One region of the Aneurinibacillus sp. XH2 genome, then DNA from elsewhere that is predicted to be linked to it. Evidence: a T-box and tRNA genes for the amino acid it is inferred to sense, from the RefSeq annotation. Region 1 holds a T-box; the other holds one or more tRNA genes.
The links. The T-box of region 1 lies ahead of tyrS (tyrosine--tRNA ligase). A T-box ahead of a tRNA ligase gene usually reads a tRNA of that ligase, here a tRNA-Tyr.
Positions count from the first base shown of each region.

Region 2: it encodes a tRNA-Tyr, which carries the amino acid that the T-box ahead of tyrS (tyrosine--tRNA ligase) is inferred to sense. The anticodon was not compared.

Region 1 is NZ_CP014140.1:2,789,467-2,795,664, reverse strand. It holds gene ACH33_RS13805 (hypothetical protein) at 1-203, opposite strand, end outside; gene acsA (acetate--CoA ligase) at 490-2,205, shown strand; gene ACH33_RS13795 (transglycosylase domain-containing protein) at 2,225-4,636, opposite strand; T-box leader at 4,755-4,988, shown strand; gene tyrS (tyrosine--tRNA ligase) at 5,042-6,198, shown strand, end outside.
Region 2 is NZ_CP014140.1:3,458,188-3,464,385, reverse strand. It holds gene ACH33_RS17270 (hypothetical protein) at 1-123, shown strand, start outside; gene ACH33_RS17265 (beta-class carbonic anhydrase) at 183-737, shown strand; gene ACH33_RS17260 (alanine/glycine:cation symporter family protein) at 940-2,307, opposite strand; gene ACH33_RS17255 (enoyl-CoA hydratase/isomerase family protein) at 2,488-3,279, shown strand; gene ACH33_RS20420 (hypothetical protein) at 3,391-3,516, shown strand; gene ACH33_RS17250 (ribonuclease H-like YkuK family protein) at 3,610-4,173, shown strand; tRNA gene ACH33_RS17245 (tRNA-Asn) at 4,324-4,399, shown strand; tRNA gene ACH33_RS17240 (tRNA-Glu) at 4,404-4,480, shown strand; tRNA gene ACH33_RS17235 (tRNA-Val) at 4,484-4,559, shown strand; tRNA gene ACH33_RS17230 (tRNA-Thr) at 4,595-4,670, shown strand; tRNA gene ACH33_RS17225 (tRNA-Asp) at 4,681-4,757, shown strand; tRNA gene ACH33_RS17220 (tRNA-Phe) at 4,786-4,861, shown strand; tRNA gene ACH33_RS17215 (tRNA-Tyr) at 4,917-5,001, shown strand; tRNA gene ACH33_RS17210 (tRNA-Gln) at 5,009-5,083, shown strand; tRNA gene ACH33_RS17205 (tRNA-Lys) at 5,151-5,226, shown strand; tRNA gene ACH33_RS17200 (tRNA-Gly) at 5,234-5,309, shown strand; tRNA gene ACH33_RS17195 (tRNA-Leu) at 5,343-5,431, shown strand; tRNA gene ACH33_RS17190 (tRNA-Arg) at 5,456-5,532, shown strand; tRNA gene ACH33_RS17185 (tRNA-Pro) at 5,540-5,616, shown strand; tRNA gene ACH33_RS19560 (tRNA-Glu) at 5,659-5,719, shown strand; tRNA gene ACH33_RS17180 (tRNA-Ile) at 5,732-5,805, shown strand; rRNA gene ACH33_RS17175 (16S ribosomal RNA) at 6,067-6,198, shown strand, end outside.

The sequences.
Region 1 (6,198 bases):
TGAACTGCTAGAATAATGCGTCCTTCGGGAAGACCCGCGATTTCTTCCAGCGCTTTTTGCTGATCGCGCGGCTTGCGAAATGCTGTCAACCCTTCATCCATTTTAAGCATTGCGACACGTTCAGGCGAAACGGGTCCTTCGATTAGAAGCCTGCCTGCTGATTTTTCTATTTCTTCTCGATAATACGTTTTTTTGTGCTCCATATTCGTTCACACCTTACTATTCAGATATAAAATCGTTTTGTTATGTTTCACCGTTTGATTCAATCTATCATTTTTTCTTTATAATTAGAAATTATCTAATATTAACTATCATCCTGACAATGCATAAATTTGAAAAACCTGTGAATGATAATAATTGATAAAATAACAGATTATTTGGTATAATCGAAATAACGAAAGGGTTTTCAAAGGAAAAAATAGAGTATATGAATTTAGGTTGGGATCAAGTAAAAATTAGTGGGAGAGGAGCTGCAATATGAAAGAAACGATGCACAGCAAGATACTTCCCGTGGTTGGGAGCGGTTATAATATGCCTGCGTATGAAGAGGCTTATAACAATTTCAGCTGGGAAGATGTAGAAAAGCAATTTACATGGTATGAAACGGGCAAAGTAAACATGGCACACGAAGCAATTGATCGTCATATAGGCACCCTCCGCGAAAACAAGGTAGCGCTTTATTATAGCGATGCAACACGCGATGAGAAATATACATTTGCAGAACTGAAAACTTTATCTGATAAATTTGGAAATGTACTTCGCAAATTGGGAGTTCGGAAAGGGGAGCGCGTGTTTATTTTTATGCCCCGTACACCGGAACTATATGTAAGCGTCCTAGGTACGATTAAAGTCGGCGCCATCGTTGGTCCGTTATTCGAAGCTTTCATGGAAGGCGCGGTGCGCGACCGTCTGGAAGACAGTGAAGCGGTTGCGATCGTCACGACGCCCGCACTGTTGCCACGCGTTCCGGTAAAAGAGCTTCCGGCGTTGAAGCATGTGATTCTGGTTGGTGCAGAAGGAGAACTAGAAGAGGGACAGGTAAGCTATGAGAAGGAAATGGAGCAGGCTTCGGAAGATTTCCAAATCGAATGGGTAGATCGTGAAGACGGTCTTATCTTGCACTATACGTCCGGTTCTACCGGAAAACCGAAAGGTGTGCTTCATGTTCATAATGCCATGATTCAGCACTATCAGACAGCCAAATGGGTGCTGGATCTGAAGGATGACGACATTTACTGGTGTACGGCTGACCCGGGTTGGGTAACCGGGACATCGTATGGTATTTTTGGCCCATGGCTCAATGGGGCAACTAACGTTATTCGTGGCGGCCGCTTCAGTCCGCATGATTGGTATTCCACCATTGAGAAATACAAAGTTACCGTTTGGTATAGCGCTCCGACCGCGTTTCGCATGCTGATGGGAGCGGGTGACGAAGTGGTGAAGCAGTATAATCTGTCCAGCTTACGTCATATTTTGAGCGTAGGGGAGCCGCTGAACCCGGAAGTCGTATATTGGGGCACGAGAGTATTCAATAAGCGTATCCATGACACATGGTGGATGACAGAGACGGGCGCCCAGCTAATCTGTAATTATCCGAGCATGCCAATTAAACCAGGTTCCATGGGTAAACCATTTCCAGGTATTGTCGCGGCAATTGTGGACGATGAAGGCAATGAATTGCCGCCGAACCGCATGGGCAACCTGGCGATTAAAGTCGGTTGGCCGTCAATGATGCGCAAAATTTGGAACAACCCGGCCAAGTATGAGGAATATTTCCGCTTGAAGGGTTGGTACGTATCCGGTGATTCAGCATACATGGATGAAGACGGATATTTCTGGTTCCAAGGCCGTGTGGATGATGTGATTATGACGGCGGGTGAGCGTGTGGGCCCATTTGAAGTCGAAAGCAAGCTGGTTGAGCACCCGGCGGTAGCAGAAGCGGGGGTTATCGGTAAGCCAGACCCGGTACGCGGGGAGATTATCAAAGCGTTCATCTCACTGCGTGACGGATATGAAGCGACCGATGAACTGCTGGAGGAAATCCGCCAGTTTGTCAAAGTGGGGCTGGCTGCGCACGCAGCGCCGCGCGAAATTGAAGTAAAAGATAAATTGCCAAAAACGCGTTCCGGTAAAATCATGCGCCGCGTCCTTAAAGCGTGGGAACTTGGGTTGCCGACCGGAGACCTGTCTACAATGGAAGATTAAACATAAAAAAGGAGGGGAATTAATCCTCTCCTTTTTTTCCTTCTTTTTTACTATCTGTTTTTTTCTCTTCCTTCGGTTTGTCTTCAGACGGCTTGGATTGCTTCTTCGAAGATGTTTTTTCGCCGTCATCATTACTCGTCTTTTTGTCGGAAGGAGTTTTTTGTTCATCCGACTGCTTGTTGTCTTCTTTTGGCTTATCGGCATTATCACCGGGCTGCTCGGATTTTGTTTCGTCTTCTGGCTTCTCTTCTTTCGCTTTGTTTTTATCCACTGTTTCGCCTTCAGTGTTTGGCTTCTGTTCGCTGTCGTTCTTTTTCTCTTCTTCCGTCTTTCCATAGGAAGCAGGATTTTTTGAAGTTGCCAAATCGGCGTTATAAATGGCTGCCATGGACGTTCCTGGCGGACGCTTCATATAATTGCCGGCAGGCGAAAGATTCGGGTCGATTTTCAGAGCGGAGCTGAAAATTTTTCCCCAGACGTATTGAGCGTTATAAAATGAGCTCTTATATAGTTTGTATTTTTTATCATAGCCAATCCATACCCCAAGAGAAATGTCGGGGGTGTAGCCCACAAACCATTTATCTCGATAATCCTGCGATGTTCCTGTTTTTCCTGCGACATCGCGTCCCATTTTGTAGGGACGTACCCTTGTTCCGGTACCACTGTCGATAACATCGCGCAACATATCCGTAATCATCCAGGCGGTCTGTGGTGAGAACACGCGTACCGGTTTTGGTTTGTGTTGGTATATCACTTCATGCTCGCTGTTTTCGATGCGCTCAATTAAATAAGCATCGATGAAGTTCCCTTCATTTGGGAAGGTAGCATACGCATTTGTTAGCTCTTCCACAGAAATCCCATGCGTAAATCCACCGAGTGCAGTAGGCAGGTAGTAGTCGCTGTCCACAATTGAGTTTATGCCCATTTTCTTTACGTAAGAAAGCGATTTTTTAACCCCGGTTTCGAAATACACTTTAACGGCCGGTACGTTACGTGAAAATTTCAGAGCATGGCGTATGGTCATCGGCCCTTTAAAGTTATTGGAGTCATTTTTCGGGGTATATCCACCAGGGAACACAGTCTCCTCATCGACAACGATTGAATCAGGTGAAATAATGCCTTCCTCAATAGCAGGGGCATACACGCCGACAGGTTTGATTGCCGAACCCGGCTGACGGGGCACGGTTGCATGGTTTGTTTTCTCAATTTCGAAGTCACGTCCTTCGATCATGCCGAGAATAGCCCCTGTTTTATTATGGATTAGGATAGCTCCTACCTGTTCCGGCATTCGCTTGCCACCGATTGGTGGACGTTCCGGGCCAAAGTTATCAGAATCAGTGGCGATTTCCTGCATTTTTTCATAAATGCGTTTATCAATGGTGGTATAAATGTGGTAGCCACCCTGACGAACCGCCATTCGTTTTTCTTCCAGAAGTTTTTCATACGGTTGATTTTTTAGTTCCGGCTTTTTCTCAAAATCTTGTTGTAACAGGATTTCCGCTGCGCGTTTTTCGATTTCCATCATAAGGAATGGATATTTCTCAAACGCTTTAGGTGTTGGTTTAGCCAAGTGCGCTTCAATATCATAAGCCAATGCTTCATCGTATTGCTGTTTCGTGATCTTGCCGTTTTCCAGCATGCGGTTCAGCACGATTTTTTGGCGCTCTTTTCCCAGTTGAAGACCCCTCTTTTTAAATGGAATATAAGAAGAAGGTGCCTGCAACATTCCAGCCAGATAAGCCGATTGGGCGATATTCAAATCTTTGGCATTCACGCCAAAAATCCCTTTAGCTGCCGCTTGAACGCCATATACATTCGAACCATTGGCGTTTTTTCCGAAGTACATTTTATTAATGTACGCGTCGAGAATTTGTTCCTTACTGAACATGCGCTCTATTCGCAATGCAAGGAAGATTTCTTTAAATTTTCGCTCCATTGTTTGTTCGGGCGAAAGGATCGTTTGTTTTACAAGTTGCTGGGTTAGGGTGCTTCCTCCTGTCTGCACCGATGCTCCGGTAATCTGCTGGATTCCGGCCCGGGCGATGGCGGAAGGAACGATCCCGTTGTGCTCAAAGAAATATTTGTCTTCCGTTGAGATGATAGCATCAATTAAATGAGGTGAGACCTCTTTATGCGATACAAGCCGACGGTCTTCTGCTGTGATCAATTGGCCGATCATTGTTTTGTCTTTGAAATATGCGAATCCGGTTAAGTTATTGGTAGAGATTTTTTGGTAAATTTCATTATAACTGCGAACCGGGTCGTCTTTGACAAGCGAAGCGACATAACCAGCGGCGGTACCGCATGCGAAAAGCACGCCCATAAAGAATAGAATGGCAGAAACTTGAAAAATAATGAGAAGAGTATGCCAAATGCTTTTTTTGCGCCTTGGCCTATCCGGCGTACTTGCGGAACCGTTTTGTTTTTCCATACAATTCCCCCTTACCTGTAACAGAGACATTATATCATAAAGACGATTCCTGAGGTTAAATGTTGCATTCTCTTATTACTTTTAGTTATTATGGTAATAACAAAGGCATAATATCATTTTATTCACGATGAAGGCGTATCAGTAGTGGCTTTGGAACCGGAAGCAGCAGAGAGTCGGTGGAAGGTGAGAACCGGCCCGGCCAGGCAGCGAAATACAGCGTTGGAGTGAATTCCGCTCCGTATAGATGTGTGGGCGGACGGTATATTCGTTTGGAATAGGCCGTTATCCGTATGAGTGAAGGGCTTTTTTGCCCTTAAGTAAGGGTGGTACCGCGAGCAAACTCGTCCCTTTTTGGGACGAGTTTTTTATTTTGTTTTAAGAAATTAGGAATTGGAGGAAGCAGACATGATTGAAGAAAGCATTGCTTTGACCGAAGAGCAGGCGCGTGAAGTAGAGCGTCAGATGAGCATTATCCGCCGTGGTGTGGCAGAAATTATACTGGAAGAAGAAATGAGAAAAAAGGTGGAGCGTTCTGTCGTAACTGGAAAGCCGCTAAAAATAAAGCTTGGGCTAGATCCATCCGCACCGGATATTCATATTGGCCATACTGTGGTGCTTCACAAGTTGCGTCAATTCCAGGAGTTAGGACATAGAGTGCAATTGGTTATTGGCGATTTCACAGGACGAATCGGTGACCCGACCGGGAAATCCGAGGCGAGAAAGCAACTTACAGAAGAGGAAGTCAAAAAGAATGCAGCGACATATGTAGAACAGTTTGCGAAAATCCTCGATACAGGCAAGATTGAGGTCAATTATAATAGCAAGTGGCTAGCGCCTATGAATTTTGCAGATGTAGTAAACTTAGCTGCGAAAATAACAGTAGCTCGAATGCTTGAACGGGATGATTTTGAAAAACGTTATTCAAATAATCAACCGATTAGCGTCCATGAGTTTTTCTATCCGTTGATGCAAGGATATGATTCGGTAGTATTGGAAAGCGATGTGGAACTGGGAGGGACGGATCAGAAGTTTAACTTGTTGATGGGCCGTCAGTTGCAGAAGGAATTCGGACAGGAACAGCAATGCGCGCTGATGATGCCGATCATCGAAGGATTGGATGGCGTACAGAAGATGAGCAAAAGCTTGGGCAACTATATCGGTATTAGCGAGCCACCGAAAGAAATTTACGGCAAAGCCATGTCAATTCCAGACGAACTGATGGTAAAATATTACGAACTAGCGACCGATATTTCTATGGAAGAATTGGAGAGGCTCAAGAGAGGGTTAGCTGACGGTTCCGTGCATCCGCGCGACGCTAAAATGCGCCTTGCGTATACGTTTGTAAGAATGTATTGGGGTGAAGAAGCGGCAAAACAAGCGGAAGAACATTTCAAAACCGTGTTCCAGCAGCGCGCGCTACCTGCGGATATTCCGGAAAAAGAAGTAGCCGTAAGCGAATTGGAAGACGGCAAGATGTGGGTTATCAAGCTTTTGTCTGTGCTGGAACTCGTGCCGTCAAATGGCGAAGCGCGCCGCATGGTGCAACAAGGTGCCGTAAAAAT
Region 2 (6,198 bases), 670 kb from region 1:
TATGAGCCGGCTCGCAGACGATATGATATTTCTTCTTTTTATATTCGGCATAACCGTTCCTTTTGCTTTTTGTTATACCACTATGCGCTACAGTGGAAAAACACTTGTCCGATGGTGGAATGAAATCGTATACGTTATAATGAAATGAAAGCACTTATTTGAGTGGAGTAGGGGGAAACGTAATGTCTGTATTAGCAGAAATTATGGAGTATAATCGTAATTTTGTGGAAAATAAAAAATATGAAGAATTCCGAACGACAAAATATCCCGATAAAGGCATTGTTATTTTGACATGTATGGATACACGACTTATCGAGCTTTTGCCGCGCGCTATGAACTTGCGAAATGGTGATGCGAAGATTATTAAAAATGCAGGTGCAATGGTAACGCATCCTTTTGGAAGTATTATGAGAAGCATTTTGGTAGCGGTATATGAACTGCAGGCGAAAGAAGTGTTTGTCGTTGGTCATCATGATTGCGGAATGACAAGTTTGAAGCCCGGCTCTGTGCTTGAAAAAATGAAGCAAAGCGGTATCTCGGAGGACAGAATAGAAACGCTCCAGCATGCTGGTATCGAATTGGATAAGTGGCTGACCGGTTTTAATAGTGTAGCAGAGAGTGTTAAGCAGACGGTGTATAATATTAAGAAACATCCGCTATTTCCACCACATAGTGCGGTACATGGCCTGGTTATCCATCCGGAAACCGGGAAGCTGGATCTTGTAGTGAAGGGATAAGGGCAGAAGTTGACAGGCGCCTTTTTTGTAATGTTCCGTTCCATGCTATGGGTACTTGAGATACTGTGTAAGGCTAGTGTGGATTTTGGGATAAGAACGTGGGTAGGTAAATTCTAAATAAGGAAATGATTGCTGAACTCGAGGAACAATCGGTGTGAAACAGGATGAAAAGAGAGGCCTAACAGCCTCTCTTTTCATCTGGTTAAGCGTCTGCTTGTTTCGGTATGGAATCAGGAGATGTGTGTTTTACGTATTTACTGTAGTGTCGGGATTCAGCCACAACCACACCCGACAGGGCGAGCAGGCCGATTAAGTTTGGCAAAGCCATGAGACCGTTTAAAATATCGGCGATGGACCATACGAGTCCAAGCTTGGCCACCGCTCCAAGGAAAACGGTAAACGTATATATAAGCCGGTAGCCGAAAATCGCTTTCGTGCCGAAAAGATACCCAAAACATTTTTCTCCGTAATACGACCATCCAAGAATAGTAGAGTAGGCAAAGAAGATCAGACCGATAGTAACGATCCATCCGCCCGGCCCCGGCAGCATTTGATTGAATGCTTCCGTGGTTAAGGCGGCGCCTTCCAAACCTTTATTTGTATACAGGCCGCTCATAACCAGAGCAATACCAGTGATCGAACATACAACAATGGTGTCAAGAAACGTTCCGGTCATTGAGACAAGTGCCTGACGCCCTGGATGGTCAGTTTTGGCCGCTGCTGCCGCGATTGGTGCGGAGCCCATACCTGCTTCGTTGGAAAATACGCCGCGCGCTACACCGTAACGAATGACGGTGCCGATAGCGCCTCCTGCCATGGCTTGGCCGGTAAATGCATCGGTAAAAATAAGTCCAATTGCACCTGGTAATTTATCAACGTTAGTAAGAATAACAATAAGTCCACCAAGAACATAGACAATTGCCATAAAAGGGACGATAATACTTGCTGCACGTCCGATACTTTTAATTCCGCCAAGAATGACGAGCGCAGTAAGAACGGTGAGGACGGGACCTGTAATCCAAGGACTGATGCCAAAGCTGGCTTTTACGGATTCGGCAACTGAGTTGGATTGCACGGAGCTTCCGATACCGAACGCGGCGAACGAACCAAGCAGCGCGAAGCAGACAGCAAGCCATTTCCAGCCTAATCCACGTTCAATGTAGTACATTGGACCGCCAGACATTTCGCCGTTTTTGCCGTTGATACGGTATTTAACGGCAAGAATAGCTTCTGAATACTTGGTAGCCATGCCGAAAATGGCCGTAATCCACATCCAGAATACGGCGCCCGGCCCCCCGGCTACGACAGCAGTTGCGACCCCGGCGATATTACCCGTACCAATCGTCGCCGATAAAGCGGTCATTAGAGACTGAAAATGAGAAATATCGCCCTCCGATTTTTGATCTTGATTTTTGGAGAAAGCGAGCTTTAAAGCGTGAGGAAGTTCGGTAAATTGCAAGAATGATAGGCGGAACGTTAGATAAATTCCTGTTCCTACAAGCAGAATGAGCAAGGGCGGGCCCCATACGATAGTACTTACTTCCGATAGAAACTTTTCGAAGACTTCCATAGCAACCTCCCTACAATTTTTTCTAAAAATTTTCATTATTTATAAATTACATATAGACAATTCATTTGTCTAGTCTTACAGTTTGAATAAATAAGAATTATAATGAATTTAGATATTTAAGGAAGTGTCTTGTTTAAAAGTTATTCACAGCTGAATACAAGCAAATAATGAGGTGATCATTTGAAGTTAGAAATTAGTCGCTTTGAAGATGGAGCAAAAATTGTTTGGCAGGAGACGGCAGGATTAGCGATCGTAACCATTAAACGGCCGCAATCCAAGAACGCTATGACACCCGAGATGTGGAAGGTGCTCGCAGATATTGGGAAGAAAATAGAAAAAAACAAAAAAATCAAAACGGCAATTTTGCGGGGGGAAGGACCGCAGTTTACAGTTGGTTCCGACATTAAAGCGTTTCATAAAATGACGATTGAGGAAGCGAATGAAGCATTTGTTTTAATGGAAGATGCCATTTCTTCGTTCGAGTATTTACGTATTCCGACAATTGCATTTATCAATGGCCCGGCGATGGGAGCAGGTCTGGAGCTGGCGCTTTCCTGCGATTTACGTGTGGGAACGCCTAATGCGTTGTTGGGGATACCAATTGGAAAATTGGGAATTACGATTAGCCAGCGTTTCTCCCAGCGTCTAGTTAATTTAATCGGGCCGAGCCGGACGAAGGATTTGATTTTTACAGGGCGTTCATTTACAGGTGAGGAGGCGTACAGACTTGGCTTGTTAAATTATCTTGTTGAGGAGGAGAACGCAGAAAGCTTTGTATTGGAATTAGCACAGAAAATCGCTCGTGCTTCTATGAATTCGCTTCAAGCAGCAAAAGAAGCGGTAGCACGTTGTGTGCCGTTCACGGAAGTAGCATTTGGACACCGCGGATATCCACAGTACATTGACCCGATCGACTTTCCTGAAGGTGTAGCAGCCTTTGTGGAAAAGCGGGAACCACGTTTTAGAGGTTAAACAAAAAATTCGCATAAAATTTACGAAATTTTATAACTTTTTCCACTGGAATTGTTTCGTATTAGTGGTACAATAAATATAATTAAAAAACAAAGGAAAGGGGATGGCGGCATGCTCGGTGAAGATATGAAATGTAAGGAAATGGTCATCTTTATGCCGTGCTGTATCCGCCGTATGTTTACCGCGTTCCTTTCCGTGAAAAACACGTATAAAAACGCTGAAGCGACGATAAGGTAATAACAGGACTATCTCATACATGTGAGATGGTCTTTTTATTTTCTTGAAATAAAGCAACAATAAATGTAAGGAACGGAAGATAGGAGGGATACAATGGAAACGAAACGGGCTTATAAGCAAGGTGTGTTTTATAACATGAGTGAAAGATTTTTTAGTTTTGACGAAGTTTTTGAGCGTATCCTGCATTTTATTGCATATGATCCGCTGGCACGGTATTCCATGGCTATCGGTACAGACTCGCACGCGTATCAGACATATACAAAATTTACGTCCGCTGTGTTAATTCACCGCATTGGAAAAGGAGCTTGGGGCTGTCTGCGCGACTGTATCGTACCAAGGCGTATTGAGAGCCTACGGGAGAAAATATCACTGGAGACTTCGCTGAGTCAAGAGATTGCTTATTATATAACGCCGGAGATGATTGCCAAGATTTCGGACGTATTATTGCCATATGTGGAAAAAGGTGCGGATTTTACCATGTCGATTCACTTAGATATAGGAAAACAGGGATCGACAAAAGAATTAATTAAAGAGATGGTGGGAAGGATTCAGGCCATGGGAATTGAAGCAAAAATTAAACCCGATTCTTACGTAGCTTCCTGCTATGCGAACCGGTACACCAAACGTAGTTCAGTAGTAAAATTGAGCGTTACTTAATTTATCTGCAAATTTTTATTTATAAATTGCTCATTCGTTTTAAAAAAGTACTTGCTATCTTGGTTTGTACATGATATATTAAAAAACGTCACTGCTAATACTTCTTAAGGATGAAGGAGCAGTTGGATTGTTTCATAATTTGTTATTCATTCCGCAGTAGCTCAGTCGGTAGAGCAATCGGCTGTTAACCGATCGGTCGCTGGTTCGAGTCCGGCCTGCGGAGCCATTGTGGCCCGTTGGAGAAGTGGCTTAACTCACCAGCCTTTCACGCTGGCATTCAGGGGTTCGAATCCCCTACGGGTCACCATCTGGAGGGTTAGCTCAGCTGGGAGAGCATCTGCCTTACAAGCAGAGGGTCGGCGGTTCGATCCCGTCACCCTCCACCATCTATCCATTCCTTGAAAAAGAAAGCAAATAATATGCCGGTGTAGCTCAACTGGCAGAGCACCTGACTTGTAATCAGGGGGTTGAGGGTTCGATTCCTTTCGCCGGCACCATTTTTGATGCGGAGCCGTGGTGAAGTTGGAGTTCACGCCGGACTGTCACTCCGGAGGTCGCGGGTTCGAGTCCCGTCGGCTCCGCCATTTTATTTTTTTTAATATATGGTAATTTGGCTCGGTAGCTCAGTTGGTAGAGCAGAGGACTGAAAATCCTCGTGTCGGCGGTTCGATTCCGTCCCGAGCCACCATTTTTTGACCATAGATAGTTGGACAAGCTATTAATTATAATCAGATGGGGAATATGGAGGGGTAGCGAAGTGGCTAAACGCGGCGGACTGTAAATCCGCTCCCTCTGGGTTCGGCGGTTCGAATCCGTCCCCCTCCACCATTGAAGTTGGGGTATCGCCAAGCGGTAAGGCAACGGACTTTGACTCCGTCATTCCCTGGTTCGAATCCAGGTACCCCAGCCATTTTTATCGTAAATAACCGCGAAATTCTGTGGCGTTTGCGATATCAGGTCATCTTTGTTGTTTGTTGGAGCCATTAGCTCAGTTGGTAGAGCACCTGACTTTTAATCAGGGTGTCACTGGTTCGAGTCCAGTATGGCTCACCATTTTCATGCGGACATAGCTCAGTTGGTAGAGCACAACCTTGCCAAGGTTGGGGTCGCGAGTTCGAGTCTCGTTGTCCGCTCCATCTATAATATAAGAGCAAAGGCTCTTTTTTTATGCCGGGGTGGCGGAACTGGCAGACGCACAGGACTTAAAATCCTGCGGTAGGCGACTACCGTACCGGTTCGATTCCGGTCCTCGGCACCATTGATATAAGTGCAAAGGTATTTCGTGCCCGTAGCTCAACCGGATAGAGTGTCTGACTACGAATCAGAAGGTTGGGAGTTCGAGTCTCTCCGGGCACGCCATTTATTTCGGGAAGTGGCTCAGCTTGGTAGAGCACCTGGTTTGGGACCAGGGGGTCGCAGGTTCAAATCCTGTCTTCCCGACCACGTTTTTCTATGAAAAGCGATTGAATTGTTTTTTGTAAGTATTGTTCAATAGTAGAACATCAGCCTTTCAAGCTGAATACGTGAGTTCGATTCCTATCCTCCATACATAGATTTTGGGCCTATAGCTCAGTTGGTTAGAGCGCACGCCTGATAAGCGTGAGGTCGGCTGTTCAAGTCAGCCTAGGCCCATTAGATATTACAAAAAACTTTTTAAAAAAAGTGCTTGCAATTTATTTTTAGATATAATAGAATGAAAAAGTCGCCGCTAAAAAGAGGCGAAATAAAAGAAGTCCCTTGAAAACTGAACAGTGACACTCGTTTGTGTGCGAGGTAAATATCCCATGAAAGTGAAGGTCAGCTTCAAAGTTGATTTCAGGCACTTTTATGGGGCCCGAAAAACATTCTTTACTTTATGAGCTAGCTTACGAGCTTGCGTATCAATCTTCATCTTTTTTGGAGAGTTTGATCCTGGCTCAGGACGAACGCTGGCGGCGTGCCTAATACATGCAAGTCGAGCGAACCGATGGAGTGCTTGCATTCCTGAGGTTAGCGGCGGACGGGTGAGTAACACGTAGGCAACCT